Regions from separate parts of the Mesorhizobium sp. M5C.F.Ca.ET.164.01.1.1 genome, predicted to be linked through region 3. Evidence: predicted binding sites of a transcription regulator. Region 3 holds the regulator's gene; each other region holds the start of a gene.

Region 1 (7,224 bases), on a different contig from region 3:
CGCGTCATGGACATCGAGAAGGGCTGGATCGACTACAACGGCCATCTCAACATGGCTTACTACAACGTGCTGTTCGACCGCTGCTCCGACGAAGCGTTCGAAATGATGGGGATGGGGCTGGACTACGTGAAGCAGCGGCGGCTGACCATCTACACGGCGGAAGTCCATGTCTGCTATATCAGGGAGTTGCATCTCGACCACAAGGTCAATGTCTCCTTCCAGCTCCTCGACCATGACGACAAGCGGCTCAGGGCCTACCAGGAAATCCGCCATGTGGACGGCTGGCTCGCCGCCACGTCCGAGTCGCTGTCGCTCCATGTCGACATGTCCGGGCCGAAAGTGGCGCCCTTCCCGGCCGATGTCCTGGCCAAGGTAGAAACCATGCGCGCCGCCCATGCGGCGCTGCCGATGCCTGAGCGCGCCGGCCGTTCGATCGGTATTCGTCGCAAGACGCTTGAACCGCAGTCCGACGGCCGTTAACCTTACCAAGGTTTTAACGTGAACAAAGTCGAATTGAGGCGTTGAACGACTCAGCGCGGCGTTGGAAAACCCTCCGCATCGGGTTGATACGGGGGGGCGGCGGTTCGGGGAACGTGCATGAAAACCGACATCAAGGTCGAGGCGGAAAGGCTGGCGGCCGACCCACGCATCACCGACTATGATTTCTGGCGCTCGCTGAAGAACCTCAACAACGAGATCTTTCACATCGCCAACAACAACGAGCCGATCCCTTTCGCCATGATCCGCTGGCGCGCCATCCTGAAGCAAGCGCGCTTGAAACGCGGCCACGCCTGATCGGTGCGGGAAGAAATAGGCTCGTCGTTCGGTTGCATTTTTCTGGGGCGTTTGCGCCGCCCCTCATCCGGCTGCCGCCACCTTCTCCCCGTATAGGACGGGAGAAGGGAGCTTGCCGCAGCCTTGGCGCTTGCTCTGCAACGCTGGAGATTAACGAAATCCGCCGCAAAGGCGTCCTTCTCCCCGTCACTATACGGGGAGAAGTGCCCGGCAGGGCGATGAGGGGCGGCGCGACGTTGCTAGTTAAGCTGATGATGCGCTGACGAGCGACCACTTCACCTCGAACATCAGGGCTGGTGCTTCACTGCCCCCAGCGGTGAGCGCGCCACCACTGGTGACGACTGGATGATCGCGGTGTTGGTCATCGCAAACGGAATGATCCGGTCGATCACCCGTTCGAGCTCGGCCACCGAGCCGACATGCGCCAGCGCGACGAAACAGTCCTCGCCGGTCACCCGGTCGCATTGCGCGATTTCCGGCAGATCGCGGATGATCTCGGCGACCACAGCCAGTTGCCCGGGCACCGGCCTGATCCGCAGCCATGCCGACAGCTTCATGCCGAGCGCGGCCGGGTTGATCCGCACCGTATAGGCCTCGATGACGCCGCTCTCCTGCAGCCGCCGGATGCGCTCGGCCACGCTCGGCGCCGATAGGCCGACGGAACGCGCCAGTTCGGCGGTGCTGGTGCGCGCATCCTTTTCCAGCAGGCGAAGGATTTTCAGATCGGCCGCATCCAGATCGGCATTTTCGTTTCGAAGGCGTTTCAGGAAAAACTCCTTGGTTTTGGATAACCCGCGATCTCGTTGGCCGAGCATTATCCATATAAACTGGAAAGATCGCCTGCGATAATGATCACATGGATGATCCAGCGCAAGTCTCCGTCGCACGCCCTGCCCTCACCGGCCGAGCCTTTATAAGCCTGGCAACCTCGCTGCCGCCGCATGTCTGGTTCGGGGTCAGCGCCGTGTTCCACTATCTCGGGCCGGCTTTCGCCGTGCTGCTTTTCCCGCATGTCGGCGTGCTCGGCATGGCCTGGCTGCGCATCGTCACGGCCGCCCTGGTCTTTACGCCGCTGACCCGGCCATGGACGGTCTTCGCCCGCGCCGACCGCCCGACAAGACTGCTGCTTCTCGCCTTTGGTGCCTGCCTGGGCATAATGAATTGCTCCTTCTACCTGGCGCTGCAACGCTTGCCGATCTCGCTGGTCGCGGCGATCGAATTCGTCGGCACCATCGGCGTCGCGCTTGTCGGCGTCAGAAGCCCGCGCAATGTCGCAGCCCTTGCCGTCGCCGTCATCGGCACCTTGCTGCTGATCGACGTCAAATGGTCAAGCGACCCGATCGGCCTGTTCTGGGCCTTCCTCAACGGCGCGCTGTTCGTTGGCTACATCGTGCTTGGCCATCGCGTCGCCGCCGCCGGCGCTGGCGACGGCATCGCCGGCCTGGGTGCCGCCATGGCGGTCGCCTTCCTCATCGTGCTGCCGATCGGCTTCACCGATGCGCTGCCGGCTTTCTCGGCGCCGCCACTGCTCATCGCCGCCATCGGCGTCGGCATCTGCTCGTCGGTCATCCCCTATATCTGCGACCAGCTTGCCATGTCGCGGCTGCCGCGCTCGAGCTTCGCGCTGATGCTGTCGTTGCTGCCGGTCACCGCCACGCTGATCGGCGTCATTGTGCTCCGCCAGATACCCAGCCCTATCGATTGCATCGGCATTGCGCTGGTGGTGGCCGGGGTCGCTTTTCACAAACCGGCAGATGCCTGATCAGGCAAGCTTCTCCCTCAGAAAGGCGATCGTCCGGCCCCAGGCGAGGTCCGCCGCGTTCTTGTCGTAGCGGGCCGCGGACGTGTCATTGCTGAAGGCATGATTGGCGCCTTCATAGACATAGACCGTGTACTCGACCTTGGCGGCATCGAGTTCCTTCTTGAAGGCGTCGATACCGGCATTGATGCGGGTGTCGAGCCCGGCATAATGCAGCAGCAGCGCCGCCCTGATCTTCGGCACATCCTCGGCCTTCGGCTGCATGCCGTAATAGGCGACAGCGGCAGCCAGATCCGGCGTGTTGGCCGCCAGCGTGTTCACCGTGCCGCCGCCCCAGCAGAAGCCGACCGCGCCGACCTTGCCGTCGCCATCCGCGTGTTCTTTGAGGAAAGCGACTGTTGCGACCGCATTGGCGACGGTCTGCGCCGGATCGAGCTTGGAGAACTGGTCACGCGCCTTGTCTTCGTCGGCTGGCGTACCACCGAGCGGCGACAGGAAGTCCGGGGCCAGCGCCACGAAGCCTTGCAGCGCCACGCGCCGCGCCACGTCGCGTATATGCGGATTGAGCCCCCTGTTCTCATGCACGACGATGACAGTCCCGAGCTTGCCGGACTGGCCGGCCGGCTTGACCAGATAGCCCTTCATCTCGCCGCCGCTGCCGGGATAGCTGATGTCCTCGCCCGTCACGCGGGAATCATCCTCGGCAACGATCGCCGCCCGTGCCGAATTCGCCGCCAGCAGCGGCGCAATTGCGGCCGCCGCCGCACCTGATCCGGCAAGCCTGGTCAACTTTTCCATGAAGCGCCGCCGGTCGAGCGTCAGATGCGTGTATTCGTCATAGGCGTCAATCATCGCCTGGGTAATGGCGGGTCTCGTGACGGCTGGGCCGGCAGGGCTCGGCTTTGTCATGGCGCTCTCCTCGGCTTCGGGAACATGTCCGCCGCGCAAGATAGGGTAGAAGCCCGCACGGTCCAGTCACGGATCAGTGAGGCGCTGCTGACGCAAGCGCAGGTCCGCCAGACCGGCGGCTGGTCCAGGATGATACTCTTTCCGACCGGTGCGCTCCGCGGCGCGCCCATGGGCAACCGCGCACCTGCGTCCTGCATCCTCCGACCCGCCGTGCCTGTCGAGCAGGCCGGCGCTATGGCTGGCGTGCCATCGGGATTTGCAACTCCCCCACCTGGATCGAGAACAAAACGGAGACACTTCTGGCCTTTCGCTGCCGAATCACTACATTCGGGGGCAATGTCCGGCTTTTCGGAAGACATGCCTTTTTTTGACGAACCGAACGCGCGGCCCACGGCCCCGTCCGGCATTGCCGCGCGCGCCATGGCTGCCCGCAGCGGCCACACCAACGCGCCCGACTATCTGAACGGGCTCAACCCCGAGCAGCGGCTGGCGGTGGAAACCACCGAAGGCCCGGTTCTGGTGCTGGCCGGCGCCGGCACCGGCAAGACGCGCGTCTTGACCACCCGCATCGCTCACATCCTTGAGACCAAGAGGGCCGAGCCTTGGCAGATCCTCGCCGTCACCTTTACCAACAAGGCGGCGCGCGAAATGAAACAGCGGATTGGCCTGCTGGTCGGCCATCAGATAGAGGGCATGCCGTGGCTCGGCACCTTCCACTCGATCGGAGTAAAGCTGCTTCGCAGACACGCCGAACTTGCCGGGCTCAAATCCGACTTCACCATTCTCGACACCGACGACGTCGTGCGCCTGATCAAGCAGCTCATCCAGGCCGAGGGGCTGGACGACAAGCGCTGGCCGGCCAAGCAGTTCGCCCAGATGATCGACGGCTGGAAGAACAAAGGTCTTGGCCCCGCCGACATTGCCGAGGGCGACGCCCGCGCCTTCGCCAACGGCAAGGGCCGCGAGCTCTACAAGGCCTATCAGGAGCGGCTGAAGACGCTGAACGCCTGCGACTTCGGCGATCTCCTGTGCCATCCGATCCGCATCTTCCGCGACAATCCGGACGTGCTGAAGGAGTACCACAAGCGCTTCAAATACATCCTCGTCGACGAGTATCAGGACACCAACACCGCCCAATACATGTGGCTGCGGCTGCTGGCGCAGCGGCCGGGCGGGTCGCAACCACCAAGACGTGGCTCTCCGGGCGGCCTTGTCCCAAACCCCGGCCGATCTGGAGTTCCTGATAGAACAGAGGCTGGCAGCTACAAACCTGCAGCGCCAAAGGATGATCCTTCGGACGAAAGTAGCGAGGCCAAGCTAAACACCGCTTATGACTGGGATATGCCGGCCGCGGGCCGCAAGCCCGACCGGGCGTCCGAGCCGTTGCGAGGCCCCCGCGGAGGGCTCGCGCCGGCAGGCGCGGAACAGCCCGTGAGCGAAAACAAAGTCAACATCTGCTGCGTCGGCGACGACGACCAGTCGATCTATGGCTGGCGCGGCGCCGAGGTGGACAACATCCTGCGCTTCGACAAGGATTTCCCCGGCGCCACGATCATCCGGCTGGAGCGCAACTACCGCTCCACCGCGCACATCCTCGGCACCGCCTCCCATCTCATCGCCCACAATGAAGGCCGCTTCGGCAAGACGCTGTTCACCGAAAAAGTCGCAGAGGACGACGAGAAAGTGCATGTCCATGCCGCCTGGGATTCCGAGGAGGAGGCCCGTGCCGTTGGCGAAACCATCGAAGCCTACCAGCGGCAGAAGCACAATCTCAACGACATGGCCATTCTTGTCCGCGCGTCCTTCCAGATGCGCGAGTTCGAGGACCGGTTCGTCACGCTCGGTCTCAACTACCGCGTCATCGGCGGCCCGCGCTTCTACGAGCGCCTCGAAATCCGCGATGCGCTGGCCTTTTTCCGCGTCGTCGCCCAGGGCGCCGACGACCTCGCCTTCGAGCGCATCGTCAACGTGCCGAAGCGCGGGTTGGGCGAAGCCACCATACGCCAGATCCACGACACCGCCAGGGCGCTGCGCATCCCGATGCTGGAGGCTGCGGAAAAACTCGCCGAGAGCGACGAGTTGAAGCCTAAGCCGCGCGCAGCGTTGCGCGAGGTCGCCGCCAATTTCGAGCGCTGGCAGAAGGCACTGGAGACCACGCCGCACACCGAGCTTGCCGAGACCATCCTGGAGGAGAGCGGCTACACCGACATGTGGAAGAACGACCGCTCGGTGGAAGCCCCCGGCCGGCTGGAAAACCTCAAAGAATTGATCCGCTCCATGGAGGAGTACGAATCGCTGCGCTCCTTCCTCGAACATGTCGCACTCGTCATGGACGCCGAGCAGAACGCCGAGCTCGATGCCGTCAACATCATGACGCTGCATTCAGCCAAGGGCCTCGAATTCGAGACCGTTTTTCTCCCTGGCTGGGAGGAAGGCCTGTTCCCGCACCAGCGCGCGCTCGACGAGGGTGGCCGCTCGGGGTTGGAAGAAGAACGGCGGCTGGCCTATGTCGGCCTGACCCGCGCCAAGAGGAACCTGCATTTGTGGTTCGTCTCCAACCGCCGCATCCACGGCCTGTGGCAATCGACTATCCCGTCGCGCTTCCTCGACGAACTGCCGGAAGCCCATGTCGAAGTCGCCGAGAGCGGCAACAGCTACGGCGGTTACGGCAATGCCTACGGCGGCGGCTCGTTCGCCTCCGGACGGGGCGGCCAAGGAGCAGGAAGGCAGAATCCTTATGGCGCCTCGCGCTTCGACAATGTCGGCGAGGAAAAATCGGGTAGCTTCTCCAACAGCTATGCGACGCCCGGCTGGCAGCGCGTTCAAGCCAATCGCACCGAGGCGACGGACCGCAATTGGGGCACACGCTCCGGCCACCAGGTCGAGCGCATCGGCTATGGAGAGACCGACTCCGGCTATGGCGCCGGCCGCACCTCAATCAAAGGCCGCACCATCGATGGCGAACTGGTCGCCAAATCCGTCGCCGACACACCCTCGGCCTTCAATGTCGGCGACCGCGTCTTCCATCAGAAATTCGGCAACGGCAACATTGCGGCGATCGACGGCAACAAGCTGACCATCGATTTCGACAAGGCCGGCCAGAAACGCGTGCTGGACGGGTTTGTCACCGGGGTGTGAACGTCCGCCCTGCCCTCACCGATATCGCGCCTGGTTCCATTTGTGGCCGAGCAGCGACAGGATGATGATCAGCCCGTTGAAGAACTGCACATAGAAGCCGCTCAGGCCGGCCGCGACGACACCGGTCTGGATGAACGACACCGTGACCGCACCGATCGCACCGCCGACCACCGTGCCGATGCCGCCCCAGGTTGGCGTGCCGCCGACGAACACCGATGCCAGTACCGGCAGCAGATAGCCGTCGCCGGCCGTCGGCCACCAGGTGAAATTGATCATCACCGAAAACGTGCCGGCGATCGCAGCGCCGATGCCGACGAAGACGAACACTTTCACCCGCACCCGCTTGACGTCGATGCCCATCTGCTGGGCGCTGTCGGGATTGTCGCCGACCACCCTCACCTGCGCGCCGAAGCGATGGCGGTTATAAAGCAGCGCCGACAGCACGACGAAGGCGATGGCCCAGAAGATCTGCACCGGGATGCCGTAGATCTGGCTGGAGAAGATCTTGTAGGCCCAGCTGTCGGCGAGGCTGGTCAGCGCCGTCGATTTGCCCTCGTTGATGATCTGGATCAGGCCGCGCAGCAGGAAATTCATGCCGAGCGTGGCAATCAGCGACGACAGCC
Region 2 (7,224 bases), on a different contig from region 3:
CCGAAGGCTGGTCTGCCTGACGCTGCCAGCCGGCATAGAGGCTGCCGTCATATTCGATGTCGAGGCGAAAACGCGGCATTCCTAAGCAGGATTGAGGTTAGGCGGCGAGCGCGGAGCTAAAGGCCGAAGCGTAGACCAGCCTGCCGGTCTCAGGCGCCTCGCCCCAGGCCAGCGCCTGCAGCGCTTCGCCCTGGTACTCGCTTTCGAACTTTTCGGCGCGCGCATGGCTGTAGCCGAAGCGGCCATAATAGGCAGGATCGCCAAGCACTACCGCCAGCGCCTCGCCGGCTTCCTTCAGGCGGATATGCGCCTCGCGGATCAGCGCGCCGCCGATGCCGGTGCCATGGAATGACGGCTCGACCGCCAGGGGCGCCAGCGCCACCGCGGGAAAGCTCTGGCCGCCGTTCTGCACGAAAAGCCGCGAAAACAGGATATGGCCGACCACCTGTCCATCTTCTTCCGCCACCAGTTCGACAACGGCGTCGCCGCCGCTGACCAGCGCATCGACCAATCCGGCCTCCGCCTGCTGGCCGAATGCGTGTTCCTCGACAAGGCGGATCGCCTCGCGGTCTCGCGGCGTCGCCGCGCGTATCGACATCATGCTCATGAGAACTTCATTCCTTTTTCGAGCTTGGCCCCGCGCAGAAACTCCTGCGCGGCAATGGGCCTTCCGCCCGCACGTTGAACTTCGACCAACCTGATCGCGCCTGACCCGCAGGCGACCGTCAGCCGGTCGTCGAGAATTCCTCCCGGCTCGCCGGCGCCTTGCGAAAGCGTCGAGCGAAGCAGTTTCAGCCGTTCCAGGCGGCCGCCGATTTCGGTCTCGCACCATGCGCCGGGAAAGGGCGACAGGCCGCGAATCTGATTGTGGACTTCGCCAGCAGGCCGCGTCCAGTCCACGCGCGTCTCCGCTTTATCGATTTTTTTGGCGTAGGTCACCCCCACCGTCGTTTGAGTCGTAAATGTCAGGGCGTCCCGTTCCAGCCGTGCCAGCGCTTCCGCCATCAGCGCGGCGCCAATGAGCATCAACCGATCGTGCAGATCGCCGGCCGTCGTATCGGGTCCGACGGCGCATTTTTCGACCATCGCCACCGGGCCGGTGTCCAGGCCTTCTTCCATCCGCATGACCATCATGCCTGTCTCGGTATCGCCGGCCATGATGGCGCGCTGGATGGGGGCGGCGCCGCGCCAGCGCGGCAACAGCGACGCGTGACCATTGAGGCAGCCGAGCCGCGGCGCCTCGAGAATGGGTTTGGGCAACAGCAATCCATAGGCGACGACCACGGCGACATCGGCCCGCAAGGCGCGGAACACCTGCTGCTCGACCTCGCTTTTCAGCGACACCGGCGTCCGCACCTCGACGCCCAGTTGCTCCGCCTCGCGCTGAACCGGCGACGGCGTCAGTTCCAGCCCGCGGCGACCGGCGGCGCGCGGCGGCTGCGTGTAGACGGCTTCTATCTCATGTCCGGCTTCCGCGATCGCCCGCAGCGTCGGCACGGAGAATTCGGGCGTACCCATGAAGATGACGCGCAGGGGCATCTTTGAGCCCTATCCCACCAACTTGCCCGGCGCCTTGTTGCCTGCCTTGTCCCTGGCGAGCTTCTTGAACTTCTTCACCACCATGTCGCGCTTCAGCTTCGAAATGTGGTCGATGAACAGAACGCCGTTGAGATGGTCGATCTCATGCTGCAGGCAAGTCGCCATCAGCCCTTCGGCTTCGATCTCCTGCAGCTTGCCGTCGCGATCGAGATATTTGACCCGCACGGCGGCGGGACGCTCGACCTCGGCATAGTAATCCGGGATCGACAGGCAACCCTCCTCGTAGACCGAGCGCTGATCGGCGCTCTCGAGGATTTCGGGATTGATGAAGACATGCGGCGCCGGCGTCTCGTCTTCCTTGGCGAGGTCGATCACCAGCATGCGCAGCGGTTCGCCGACCTGGATCGCCGCCAGACCGATGCCCGGCGCATCATACATGGTGTCCAGCATGTCGCCGGCCAGTTTGCGCAAGGCGCCGTCGACACGCTCGACGGGTTTTGAAACCTGGCGCAGGACGGGATCGGGAAGGATGATGAGCGGCTTGATCGACATGGCGTCTCACCTAAGACCTCGCACGAAAAGCGTCAACCGGGGCATTTGCAGCGCCGTTCACGTTTTGATCTGTGCCGTCAGGCCGAATCATCTATGCTCTCCAGTATGAACGAGTTGACAACCATCCTGTCCGAACCGATCGCCCGGCTCGGCGCCACGACGATCACGCTCGGCCACGCATTGGCATTCGGCGCGATCCTGTTCCTGGGTCTGTTCGTGGCGCTCGTCGCCGCGCTCTGGCGCTCGGCGAAGGCGCGTGCGGTGGCTGCCGCTGAAGCCGCCGACCACGCCCGCGACGCCGAGGCGCGGATGGCCGGCATCTTGGCAAGCCAGGCCGAGATGCAGGGCCGCATGGGCGCCATCGCCGAAGTGTTCGGGGCCCGGCAGGCCGAACTCACACAGTCGATCGGCCAACGTCTCGACGCGATGACCGGCCGTCTCGGCCAGACCATGACCGAGCAGACGAAATCGACGCATGAGAGCCTCGCCAAACTGCAGGAGCGGCTGGCGGTCATCGATACCGCGCAAGGCAATATCCAGTCGCTCGCCAGCCAGGTCGTTCAGCTTCAGGCAATCCTCTCCAACAAACAGACGCGCGGCGCCTTCGGCCAGTCGCGCATGGAGGCGATCGTCGCCGATGGCCTGCCGCACGGCGCCTACGAATTTCAGGCGACCCTGTCGAACGGCAGCCGACCCGATTGCCTGGTGAAGATGCCGAACGGCGCGCCCGCACTTGCCATCGACGCCAAGTTTCCGCTGGAAGCGTGGAACGCCATCCGTGCCGCCGAAGGCGTCGATTTGCAGAAGGTCGCCGCACAAGCGTTTCGGCGTGATATCGAGGTGCATGTCCGCGATATTTCCGAAAAATACCTGATCCAGGGCGAGACGCAGGACACCGCCTTCATGTTCGTGCCGTCGGAATCGGTGTTCGCCGAGATCCACGAGAATTTCGAGGGGATTGTGCACAAGGCGCACCGCGCCCGCGTCGTCATCGTCTCGCCGTCGCTGCTGATGCTGTCGATCCAGGTCATCCAGGCGATTCTCAAGGACGCCCGCATGCGCGAGCAGGCGCATCTGATCCAGGGCGAAGTCATCCGGCTGATGGAGGACGTCTCGCGCCTCGACGAGCGGGTGCGCAAGCTGCAGAGCCATTTCGGCCAATCGGCGAAGGATATCGACGACATCCTCGTCTCGACGTCGAAGGTGACCAAGCGCGGCCACAAGATCGAGGCGCTGGAGTTCGGCGCGCAGCCGACGGAGGAAGACGCCGGATCGGCCGGGACGACACATGGGACCGCCGCGAGGGCCGAAGCAGGCGCGCGCGTCGCCGACTCCAAGACCGGCCAGCTGAGGCTAAGGGTGGTCGAAGGCGACGACTGAGAGGCTATTGCTCCTCGATGATCGTCGTGCCTTCGAACTCCGGCAGCCAGTGCAGCGCCGAGCGGTGCCAGATCTGTTTTCTCGGGATCAGTTGTTCGCGCTGCCGCGCCGTGCCGACCCTGATGCCGTAGACTTTCGGCCCGTCGCCAACCGACGTGGCGTAGAGATGCGAACCGCACTCGCCGCAAAAGGCCTGGGCGCGCCTGGCGCCGCTCGGTGCGGTCTTGATGTAGATCTTCGGCGTGCCCTTGGTGATCCGGTAGTGGTCCTCCGGCGCCGGCACGGTCACGCGGAAGGCCGTGCCCGTCAGTTGCTGGCAATCGGTGCAGTGGCAGATACTGGTCTTTTCCGGATCGACTTCCGCCTCGTAAGTGATGGCGCCGCAATGGCACCCGCCGTCGATCTTCATCTTCATTCCTCCCAAAATCCGTTCGGCAACAACCGCTCAAGGTTTTTCATCGAGCCAAGACTGACGCTAGTACCGTGCCGGGAATAAGCTATAGTTCAGATGCTAATTACTGCCGGGCGCTTGCACAATGGCTGGACTGGGTGAACAGATTGCGCGTCAGCAGCGCACCATGGGACCTCTCCTGGTGGCGGCAGTGGTCATCGGCCTTATAGGTCTGCCCGTCGCAGCCTGGCTCGATCTCCGAGACCTATCGGAACGGATGCTGCGCACGCAAGCCAGCGAAATCAGCCGGATCATCGACGAAATGCGCGGATTCTACGGCAGCGAAGTCGTGGGACGCGTGCTGAAAGCAGACGACGCCGTGACCGCGACGCACAACTACCGGGACGTGCCAGGTGCGATCCCTATTCCAGCAACCCTCTCAATCGAACTCGGCAAGCGCATCAGCGCTCACGACGGGTCCGTCAAATATCGGTTCGTCTCGGATCTACCTTTCAAAGGTCGCGACCCCCACCAGCTCGATGTATTCGAGCGGAATGCAATCTTTGCTTTGCGCGCCAACCCGAGGGAGCCGATCATCGAAGTCTCGGGTTCGCTGTTTGACCGGCACGTCCGCGCCGCGGCCCCGGTTGTAATGGGACAAGTCTGCGTGACCTGCCATAACTCACACCCGGACAGCCCCAAGACGGACTGGAAGGTAGGGGATGTCCGAGGGATCCAGGAGATATCAGTCAATCAGCCCATCGCTGCGAACGTCCTCGCTTTCAAATATCTGCTCCTATATTTCGGTTTCGCGGCGGCGGCGGGCCTGACCTTCATTCTCCTGCAGCGTCGGCAGTCCGCCTTGGTTCAGGGCATCAATAAGGAGCTTTCCGAGGCAAACGACTTCCTAGCCGCGATTTCATTGAAGATCGCCAAATACCTCTCGCCTCAAATTTACAAAAGCATCTTCAGCGGCCAGAAGGACGTCACCATCGCGACCGAGCGCAAGAAGCTCACGATCTTTTTTTCCGACGTCAAGGATTTCACCGCGATCGTGGAACGGCTCCAGCCCGAGGACCTGACGGTTCTCCTCAACGAGTATTTCACCGAGATGTCGACGATCGCGCTCAGACACGGCGCCACCGTCGACAAGTTCATCGGCGACGCGCTTCTTGTGTTCTTCGGAGACCCCGAGACGCAAGGCGTCGAGGAAGACGCGAGAGCCTGCTTGCGCATGGCTGTCGACATGCAGCGTCGGCTGGAGCAGTTGAACAGGGTGTGGCGTGACCGCGGAGTCGAACGGCCCTTCCAAGCTCGCATGGGCATCAACACGGGCTATTGTAATGTTGGAAACTTCGGTTCCGATGATCGGATGGACTACACGATCATCGGAGCCGAAGCGAACTTGGCGGCCCGTCTGCAGTCGATTGCCAAGCCCGGCGGCATCTGCCTCAGCTATGAGGCTTACGCGCTCGTCCGCGACCTTGTCCGGGCGCGCCCGTTAGCACCGATTGCCATGAAGGGGATCAGCCGGGAGGTTGTCCCCTACGAAGTCGAGGGCCTCCTGGGTGAACTGGCCCAGCGCCCTCAGGTCATCAGCGAGCACGCGACTGGCCTCGACTTGTTCCTCGATGTTGAGGCAATCGACGAGAACGGGGTCGAGCGGGCGAAGAAACGACTTTCGGAGGCGCTCCTGGCCTTAACCATCCGAAGCAAGCCCGCCGCTTTTTAGGTTCTTGAACGTCTGACCGCATTTGAGACTTCAACGAAGTGATCTCCATGCCGTGTGGATCTACAGAGCACATTGGCAAGCGCCACTAGACCGGCCGTTCGAGAACGGACGCGCGGGACTAGTGCATGGACCAGCGCGGTTTACGAGCGAATTAGAAATCGGTTGACGTCAGCCGGCTGGCGCCAGCGCCAGATTATGCCTCTTGCGGTCGGGCGTTTCTCTTGGTTCATTTCGCTTGCCACAATCGGAGGAAACGAATCATGGCTAAAGGTGCGATGAAGGCGGGCAAAGAAGCCCGCAAGCCGAAAAAGGACGCGAAGAAACCCGCCGCTGCCCCGACCCTGAAAGCGCCGCCCGTCAAAGCGACCAAACTCAAGGACAGGTAACTCTCGGCGTTTCGACGCGAGGTCATGACCGGCGGCATTTCAGGACCAATCGACATTCAGCGATTGGTCCTGAAATGCCGCCGGCGTTGCTGTTGATTGGGCACCCGAAATTTTTAAATCAATGCAGTGAGACGGCTTCGCGCTTTCCCCGAAATCGGCCGGGACGACCCGCAATCCAATGGAGCGAGCCGATGTCATGGATTCTTCTCTTCTTCGCTGGCCTGTTCGAGATCGGCTGGGCGATCGGCCTCAAATACACTGATGGCTTTTCGAGGCCGCTGCCGACGGTCCTGACGATAGTCTCGATGGTCGTCAGTCTCGCCTTGCTCGGACTGGCACTGAAGACGCTGCCGGTCGGCACGGCTTATGCGGTGTGGACCGGCATCGGCACCGTCGGCACGGCGCTGCTTGGCATCTGGCTGCTCGGCGAGCCTGCGACCGCGATCAGGCTGGCCTGCATCGCACTCATCGTCTGCGGCATCATGGGATTGAAACTCGCGGCCTAAAGCGCGTCGCGTCTGAAGAGATTCATGCGGCGCGCTTTAGTTCTTTTTTTTGCATGTCGTCCCAAAACCGCTGCGCACTTTTGGGCGACATGCATAGGTTTTGCTGCAAGGCCGCAGCACAAACGCCTTCAGGGCCGCTGCAAGGCGGCCCTGAATTTGATTCGTGAATCGCGCTTTAGGAGCGCTAGCGAGCGGAAAAGCCCGGAGGCGTCCTGCCGGTGCGCTGCTTGCGCGCCGCATAGCGCGCGTCGCGCTTGGCCTTGCGCTCGGCCTCGTCGGCAAGCAAACGAGCGATGCGCTCGTTCTCTTCGGCTTCCCGGATCTTCGCTTCCGCCTGCGCCGCTTCTTCCGCAGCAATACGCGCTGCTTCGGCAGCAGCTTCGCGCTCGGCCTTTTCGGCCGCTTCGCGCGCCAGCTTTTCCTGCTTCAGCCTGGCCTTTTCGGCCTCGCGTATCGCACGAGCTTCGAGGATTGCCTTGCGTTCGGCCTGTCGTGCCAGCACCGCTGGATCGTCTGCTGCCGGCCTTGCCTTGAAGCGCTCGAGAAGCGCCTTCTTTGCTTCGTTTGCGGCATTGCGCCGCTCGAAAACGTCTTTTTCCCTATAGATAGCCAAGTCCACTTCCCTGGAGTCAATTTGCGAGGCTTACATACGCGTGAAAACCCAGAGTTCAAGCGCCAAAACGGTATGCCAGCCATGAAATTCTGAGCTGTTGCAGTCGGGAGACGCCTCTTCGGCTG
Region 3 (7,224 bases):
CCTTTAAGCCGGGCAGGGCGGCGAGCAACTGCGCCTTGCGCGTGTCGTCGAGGCGCGCTGCGATCGCCGGGCCGCCTTCCAGATGGGGCAAAGTGGCGATGAAGATATCGAGCAATTCGGCGTCGTTCATGCGGCGCATATGCACGCCGTTCAGCGCCTCGAGCTTGGCGAAGTCGAAGCGGGCGGCCCCCTTGTTGACGTCGCCGATGTCGAACCAGGCAATCATATCGGCGATCGACATGATCTCGTCGTCGCCGTGGCTCCAGCCGAGCCGCGCCAGGTAGTTGAGCAGTGCCTCCGGCAGGTAGCCCATGGCACGATAGGCTTCAACGCCTAGGGCACCGTGCCGCTTCGACAGCTTGGCACCGTCGGCGCCATGGATCAGCGGGATATGCGACATCGACGGCACGTCCCAGTTCATGGCTTGATAGATCACCATCTGGCGGGCGGCATTGGTCAGATGGTCGTCGCCGCGGATGATGTGGGTGATGCCCATGTCATGGTCGTCGACGACGACGGCATGCATATAGGTCGGATTGCCGTCCGAGCGCAGGATGATGAAATCGTCGAGGTCCTTGTTGGGGAAGCGGACTTCGCCCTGCACGCGGTCATGCACCACCGTCTCGCCGCCGGCCGGCGCCTTGATGCGGATCGCGCCCTTGGCGCCGGCCGGCGCCTCCGACGGGTCGCGGTCGCGCCAGCGGCCGTCATACCGAGGAGGCAGCCCCTTGGCACGCGCGCTCTCGCGCATCGCCTCCAGCTCGGCCGGCGTCGCATAGCAGTAATAGGCTTTGCCGAGCCGCACCAGCTCCTCGGCGACCGCGCGGTGGCGCGGCGCGCGCTCGAACTGCGATACCGGCTCGCCGTCCCAGGTGAGGCCGAGCCAGGCGAGCCCATCGAGAATGGCAGCGGTTGCCTCATCGGTCGAACGCTCGCGATCGGTGTCCTCGATGCGCAGCAGCATCTTGCCGCCAGTGTGTTTCGCATACAGCCAGTTGAACAGCGCCGTGCGCGCGCCGCCAATATGCAGGAAGCCGGTGGGCGAGGGGGCAAAGCGGGTGACGACCTTGTCGGACATGGAACTCTCAGGCAAGCGCAGGAAACGGATGTGGTTGCGCGGACTTTCGCGCGTCGCGCGTTCATGTAGCATAGGAGGTCAAGGGCGCAAGGGGCAGACCCGATGGCTGGACCAGGCCGGGGCGAGGACGAGAGCGAGGGCGCGATCACAAGCGTCAGCGAACGATCGCTGTTTGCCGACGTTCCTCACGCCGAGCCGCTACCCGCTTCGCTGCCTGCATCGCACCCGGCCACCCAGCCTCTTTCGCCGGACCGCTCCGCGCCAATACCGGCTCCACAACCCGGGCCTGTCATTCGTTTCCGCCGACAGCTCAGCCATCTTTCACCATCCGGTATCCGCAACAGCGTGGCCTCGGCAGCCGGCCTGGAACTCGACCGCGGCGTCGCCTTCCTGCTGGTGCCGGTTTTTCTGGCGTGCGGGGTGATCGTCTATTTTTCGCTTGCCGTCGAACCGGACTTTCCGCAGCCCATTGCCGTCGTGGTCCTCACGGCATTGTGTGCGGCTGTCACCCGCTCATGGCGCAAGACGCATCTGTGCTTCATGGCAGCGTTGCTGTGCGCACTCGGTGTTCTCGCCGCCAAGGTTGAAACCTGGCGCGCGGGAACGCAGATGCTCGGTTCGGAAATCCAGACCCAGCTCACCGGCCGTGTCGTTAGGCTCGATCAGATGGCGAACGGCCGGATCAGACTGACCATCGACGTGATGTCGACCGCCCGGCCGACACTGCGTTATGCACCGGGACGTGTCAGGGTTTCGGCACGCAAAATTCCCGCTGAGATGACTGCAGGCTCGGTGGCAACTGGTTATGTGAGGCTTTTGCCTCCGACTGGCCCGGTTAGGCCGGACAGTTATGACTTCTCCTTTGACAGCTATTTCGCCGGTATCGGTGCCAGTGGCTTTTTCCTCGGCAATCCGAAGATCGTCGTTTCCGAGGATGCGCCGTTCGCCGCGCGCCTTTCTTCTTCGATCGAAAAGGCGCGCGAAAACATTGCCGACCATATCAGGGACAGCATTGGTGGCGCCGAGGGGGAGATTGCCGCCGCACTGATGGTCGGCGTGCGTGCCGGCATTCCCGAAGAGATAAACGAATCGATGCGGCGCACCGGCATCTACCACATCATCTCGATTTCCGGCCTGCACATGGCGCTTGTCGCCGGCACGATCATGGGATTGCTGCGCGGCGTCTTTGCGCTGTTTCCCGATTTTTCGTCACGCCGGCCGGTCAAAAAATATGCGGCTGCTGCCGCACTCCTTTCCATCGCTGCCTATCTCATTTTTTCCGGTATCGTGGTCGCGGCTGAACGCAGCTTCATCATGCTGGCGGTAATGCTTGTCGCCGTGCTGTTCGACCGAGCGGCACTTACCATGCGCAATCTGACGATTTCTGCCATCGCCGTCATCGTCGTTTCGCCGCACGAGGTGGTCGGCCCAAGCTTCCAGATGTCCTTCGCCGCGACTGCTGCTCTCGTGGGCGCCTATGCCGGCTGGTCCGACTATCGTACCGACAGGGCCACGGCGCCGCCACAGCGACGGTCGCCGGTCGCTTTCGTCACGCGAAAACTCGCCGCTGGGACAGGTACCATCGCAATGACCTCCATCATTGCCGGCAGCGCCACCGCGCTCTTCGCCATCTGGCACTTCCAGCGCGTATCGCCGCTTAGCCTGTTCGCCAATCTGGCGGTCATGCCAATCGTCACGGTCGTCATGTTCCTGGCCGTCCTCAGCGCTCTGGCAATGCCTTTCGGCTTCGACGGACCTTTCCTCTACATGATGGGCAAGGGACTGACGGCCATGATCGCAATATCGGGATGGATTTCCGAGCGGTCGCCGGTCGATGCAGTCGGGCTGATCTCGTTGCAGTCGGTTCTGCTGGTGACGGTCGCCCTGGTCATCGCCACGATGGCGACGACATGGTTGCGGCTTGCGGCACTTCCCTTTGCGCTCGCCGGCCTGCTGACGATTTCCGACACGCGCACCCCCGATGTGCTGATTTCGGAAGATGCGCATCTGGTGGCGCTGCCGATCGGCGGCGGCGAACTTGCCGTCAACCGGGTTCGTTCGAACGAATTCACCACCGACAACTGGAAACATGCGCTGGTTTCAGCGACCATTGTCGAGCCAGAGACATTCGAAAAAGGAGACGTGCGGTTCGACATCGCCGACCCGGCCGACCTGCCGCCGGGAGCGCCCTTCTACTGCACTGCCGGCCTGTGCCTCGCCCGGCACCCGTCCGGCGCGATCATCGCACTCGCCGACGACCGCAAAACCGCACGGCCAGCCTGTGCGTTTGCGGATTTGATCGTCATCGACGATGCCACAGCCTATTATGATCCCTGCCGCAATCCGCTGGTTCTCGTCGTTACCAAACGGCAGCTCGCTCGCATGGGCAGTGCCGCTGTCTTCTTCGATCCGCTATCAGCGACGACGCGCGCAGAAATCCGTTTTGCCGTCAGACAGCCATATAGGCCTTGGCACGAGCAGCGGAGATTTTCGCGCGAGGCGAGGGGCTTGCCGCCATACCGCAGGGCCGAGAAACCCAACAAGCCTGCCGCTCAGTAACGCCGGATCAGTCCGACGAGCTTGCCTTGCACCTTGACCCGGTCCGGCCCGAAGATGCGCGTCTCATAGGCCGGATTGGCGGCTTCCAGTGCGATCGAGGCGCCCTTGCGGCGGAACCGCTTCAGCGTCGCTTCCTCCTCGTCGACCAAGGCGACGATGATCTCGCCAGGCTGGGCGGTGTCGGCGTTGCGGATGATGACCGTGTCGCCGTCGAAAATGCCGGCCTCGATCATCGAATCACCCTTGACCTCCAGTGCGTAGTGCGTGCCGCCGGTGATCATGTCCGGTGGTACCGAGATCGAATGCGTCTGGTGCTGGATGGCGTCGATCGGCACACCGGCAGCGATGCGGCCCATCACCGGTATGGAGATGGTGGCAACGACGTCGTCGTCATTGCCGGCCGCGGGCAGGCGCGAAGGCGCCGGTTTGATCTGTCGTCCGAGGCTGCCCTGCCCAAGGCTGCCCTGAATGACGCTTGGCGAGAATTTGCGCGCCGCATTGAGGCCGGGCGCGATCGAATCAGGCAGGCGCAGCACCTCCAGCGCGCGGGCCCGGTTAGGCAGGCGGCGAATGAAACCGCGCTCCTCCAGCGCCGTGATCAGCCGATGGATCCCCGACTTGGAGGCGAGGTCGAGCGCTTCCTTCATCTCGTCGAACGAGGGCGGAATGCCGCTTTCCTTCAGCCGCTCGTGGATGAACATCAGCAGTTCATGTTGTTTGCGTGTCAGCATCGCAACCCCCAACAGAATCAGAAAAACAAACCCAGAACAAACACTATCTGTTCCAGTTGTGTTCCGCAACCGTTTAAAGTTTAATGAATGTGTTGACGTTTTGTTCAGCGTAGCATCAGCACGCTGCACGCGGCTCCCGTCGCGGCTGGGGGAGCGAATGGCTCGCGCACGATCAGCCCGTTGGCGTCGGCCAGCATTTTGAGCATCGAGGAATCCTGGATGCCGAACGGGGTTGCCAGTGGCGTGCCGGCTTCTTCCTTCACCACCGCGCGTACATAGTCCTGCCTGAGATCGTTGGCCGACATGGCGGCGCCGAGCCGCGCCTGACGCATGTCCTGCCGGAAGGCGCGGCCGCCGAGCCGCGCAAGCAGCGGCTTCAGAAAGAGCTGCGTGCAGACCAGGCTCGCCACCGGATTGCCAGGCAGGCCGATGCAGCGGATGTCGCCCATCCGCCCGAACATCAGCGGCTTGCCGGGCCGCATGGCGATTTTCCAGAAATCGAGCGTCATGCCTTCACCGGTCAGCACGTCATGGACCAGGTCATGGTCGCCGACCGAGGCGCCGCCCAGCGTGACGATGACGTCGGCGCCTGCGTCGACCGCTTGTTTCACCAGCGTGGCGATCGCCTCCTTGCGGTCGGGGGCGATGCCGAGATCGAGCGCGCTGGCGCCGACCGAGCGGGCCGCGGCGGCGACGCCATAGGCATTGGACGAGATGATCTGGTCGGGGCCAAGGTTGCTGCCCGGCGGCAGCAATTCGTCGCCGGTGGCGATGATGGCGACCAGCGGCCGTTTCACCACGCTGACCTGCGGGTGGTTGGCCGACGCCGCCAGCGACAATGCCGCCGGATCAAGCGGGCGGCCTTTCTCCAGCAGAACGTCGCCCTTCGAGAAATCGAGCCCGAGGCGGCGGATGTTGCGGCCTTCGACCGTCGACGCGGTCACTTCGACGCTGCCGCCGCCGAGATCCCTGGCATTCTCCTGGATGACGATGGTGTCGGCGCCTGCAGGAAGCGGCGCGCCGGTGAAGATGCGCACGGCCTGCGCCGGGCCGACTGTTCCGGCAAAGCCGCGTCCGGCTGGCGCCATGCCGATCACCGAAAGTCTTGCGGGCACGAACGCGACGTCCTCGGCCCGCACGGCGTAGCCGTCCATGGCGGACGCGTCGAACGGCGGCTGGGTGCGGAGCGCCAGAAGCGGCTCCGCCAGCACGCGGTCGGCGGCGTCCATAAGGGCGACGCATTCAGCTTGCAAGGGCGCAGCATCCTCAAGCAGGCGCTCGAGCGCCTCGGCGACCGGAAGCAGTGCCATTATTGGCCTGCCCCCTTGGCGTCCGCCTTGTAGTCGCCGGATTTGCCGCCGGTCTTTTCCACCAGCCTAATGCCCGAGATCACCATGGCGCGGTCGACCGCCTTGGCCATGTCATAGATGGTCAGGCAGGCGACCGAGACGGCGGTCAGCGCTTCCATCTCGACGCCGGTCTTACCTGTGACGCGGGCTAGCGCCGTGACCTTCAGGCCTGGCAGCGTCGCGTCCGGTTCGATGTCAACGGATACCTTGGTCAACAGCAGCGGATGGCAGAGCGGGATCAGCTCATGCGTCCTCTTGGCCGCCATGATGCCGGCGATGCGCGCCGTGCCCAGCACGTCGCCCTTCTTGGCATCGCCGTCGAGAATCATTTTCAGCGTCTCCGGCAGCATCGAGACAAGACCCTGGGCGATCGCCGTGCGCGTCGTCTCAGCCTTGTCGCCGACATCGACCATGTTGGCTTCACCCTGTGCGGCAAGATGGGTGAGGGCGGCCGTCATCGTCAGTCAGCCTTAGAGCGACGTGCGTCCGTTTGGACGCACAAAGTACGCTCTAACCCTCTAAATCTACGCATCGTGCTCTCCAAAAATCGAATCCGATCTTCGGGCCGATGCATGAGCCGGCGCCTTGCCCGTCAAAAGCAGGTGGGTCGCAGTGGCCACGTCCTGTTGCCGCATCAGGCTTTCGCCGACGAGGAAGGTAACAATGCCGCTTTTTTCCAGCCTGCGGCAGTCTTCGTGCGAGAAAATACCGCTCTCGCTGACCAGCAGGCGGTCTGCCGGCACCATCTTCGCGAGCCGCTCCGAGGTCTCGATGCTGGTTTCGAACGTCCGGAGATTGCGGTTGTTGATGCCGATCAGCCGCGATGACAGTTTCAGCGCGCGTTCCGTCTCGGCCTCGTCATGCACTTCGACCAGCGCGTCCATGCCGAGTTCGAACGCCGTCGTTTCGAGTTCGCTGGCCACGGCGTCATCGACGCTCGCCATGATGATCAGGATGGCATCAGCGCCCCACGCGCGGGCTTCGAACACCTGATAAGGCTCGAACAGAAAATCCTTGCGCAAGGCGGGCAATGTCACGGCGTTGCGCGCATCGGTGAGGAATTCAGGCGCACCCTGGAAAGACGGCGCGTCGGTCAGCACCGAAAGGCAGGCGGCGCCACCTTTTGCATAGGCCCTGGCCAGTGCCGGCGGATCGAAATCGGCGCGGATAAGGCCCTTGGACGGGCTCGCCTTCTTGATCTCGGCGATCAGCGCGAAGCTGCCGGATTTGCGCTTGGCTTCAAGAGCCGAGAGAAAGCCGCGCGCTGCATCGGTGTCCTTCGCCCGCGCCTTGATCTCGGCAAGCGGCACGCGCGCCTTCGCCGCGGCGATCTCGTCGCGCTTGTAGGCTTCGATCTTGCGCAGGATATCAGACACGGCTCTATCCGTTCGAAATCTCGACCAGCCGGTCGAGCACTTTCAGCGACCGGCCGCTGTCGATGGCTTGCGCTGCCGTCGCCATGCCGTCGGCAAGCGTCGTCGCCTTGCCCGCCACCACCAGTCCGGCG

What was found. Region 3 encodes LexA, which represses DNA repair genes until DNA is damaged. Its sites were predicted from a motif close to TGTTCNNNNTGTGTTCNG; they were not measured.
Region 1: EN807_RS16320 (UvrD-helicase domain-containing protein) is a predicted target of LexA. The motif match lies at 3,742-3,759, and genes of this name have one in related genera.
Region 2: EN807_RS03155 (DNA recombination protein RmuC) is a predicted target of LexA. The motif match lies at 2,146-2,163, and genes of this name have one in related genera.

What each region holds. Positions count from the first base shown of each region.
Region 1 covers NZ_SRTG01000001.1:3,309,864-3,317,087, reverse strand. The annotation lists gene EN807_RS16350 (thioesterase family protein) at 1-480, shown strand, start outside; gene EN807_RS16345 (hypothetical protein) at 598-795, shown strand; gene EN807_RS16335 (Lrp/AsnC family transcriptional regulator) at 1,083-1,610, opposite strand; gene EN807_RS16330 (DMT family transporter) at 1,652-2,557, shown strand; gene EN807_RS16325 (dienelactone hydrolase family protein) at 2,558-3,463, opposite strand; gene EN807_RS16320 (UvrD-helicase domain-containing protein) at 3,800-6,601, shown strand; gene EN807_RS16315 (ABC transporter permease) at 6,617-7,224, opposite strand, start outside.
Region 2 covers NZ_SRTG01000001.1:660,220-667,443, forward strand. The annotation lists gene truA (tRNA pseudouridine(38-40) synthase TruA) at 1-79, opposite strand, end outside; gene EN807_RS03140 (N-acetyltransferase) at 98-607, opposite strand; gene fmt (methionyl-tRNA formyltransferase) at 604-1,533, opposite strand; gene def (peptide deformylase) at 1,549-2,091, opposite strand; gene EN807_RS03155 (DNA recombination protein RmuC) at 2,197-3,471, shown strand; gene EN807_RS03160 (GFA family protein) at 3,476-3,880, opposite strand; gene EN807_RS03165 (adenylate/guanylate cyclase domain-containing protein) at 4,008-5,594, shown strand; gene EN807_RS37360 (hypothetical protein) at 5,855-5,980, shown strand; gene sugE (quaternary ammonium compound efflux SMR transporter SugE) at 6,172-6,486, shown strand; gene EN807_RS03180 (DUF6481 family protein) at 6,671-7,099, opposite strand.
Region 3 covers NZ_SRTG01000007.1:225,127-232,350, forward strand. The annotation lists gene gltX (glutamate--tRNA ligase) at 1-1,078, opposite strand, end outside; gene EN807_RS28095 (ComEC/Rec2 family competence protein) at 1,181-3,637, shown strand; gene lexA (transcriptional repressor LexA) at 3,631-4,368, opposite strand; gene glp (gephyrin-like molybdotransferase Glp) at 4,473-5,678, opposite strand; gene moaC (cyclic pyranopterin monophosphate synthase MoaC) at 5,678-6,175, opposite strand; gene trpC (indole-3-glycerol phosphate synthase TrpC) at 6,242-7,093, opposite strand; gene trpD (anthranilate phosphoribosyltransferase) at 7,098-7,224, opposite strand, start outside.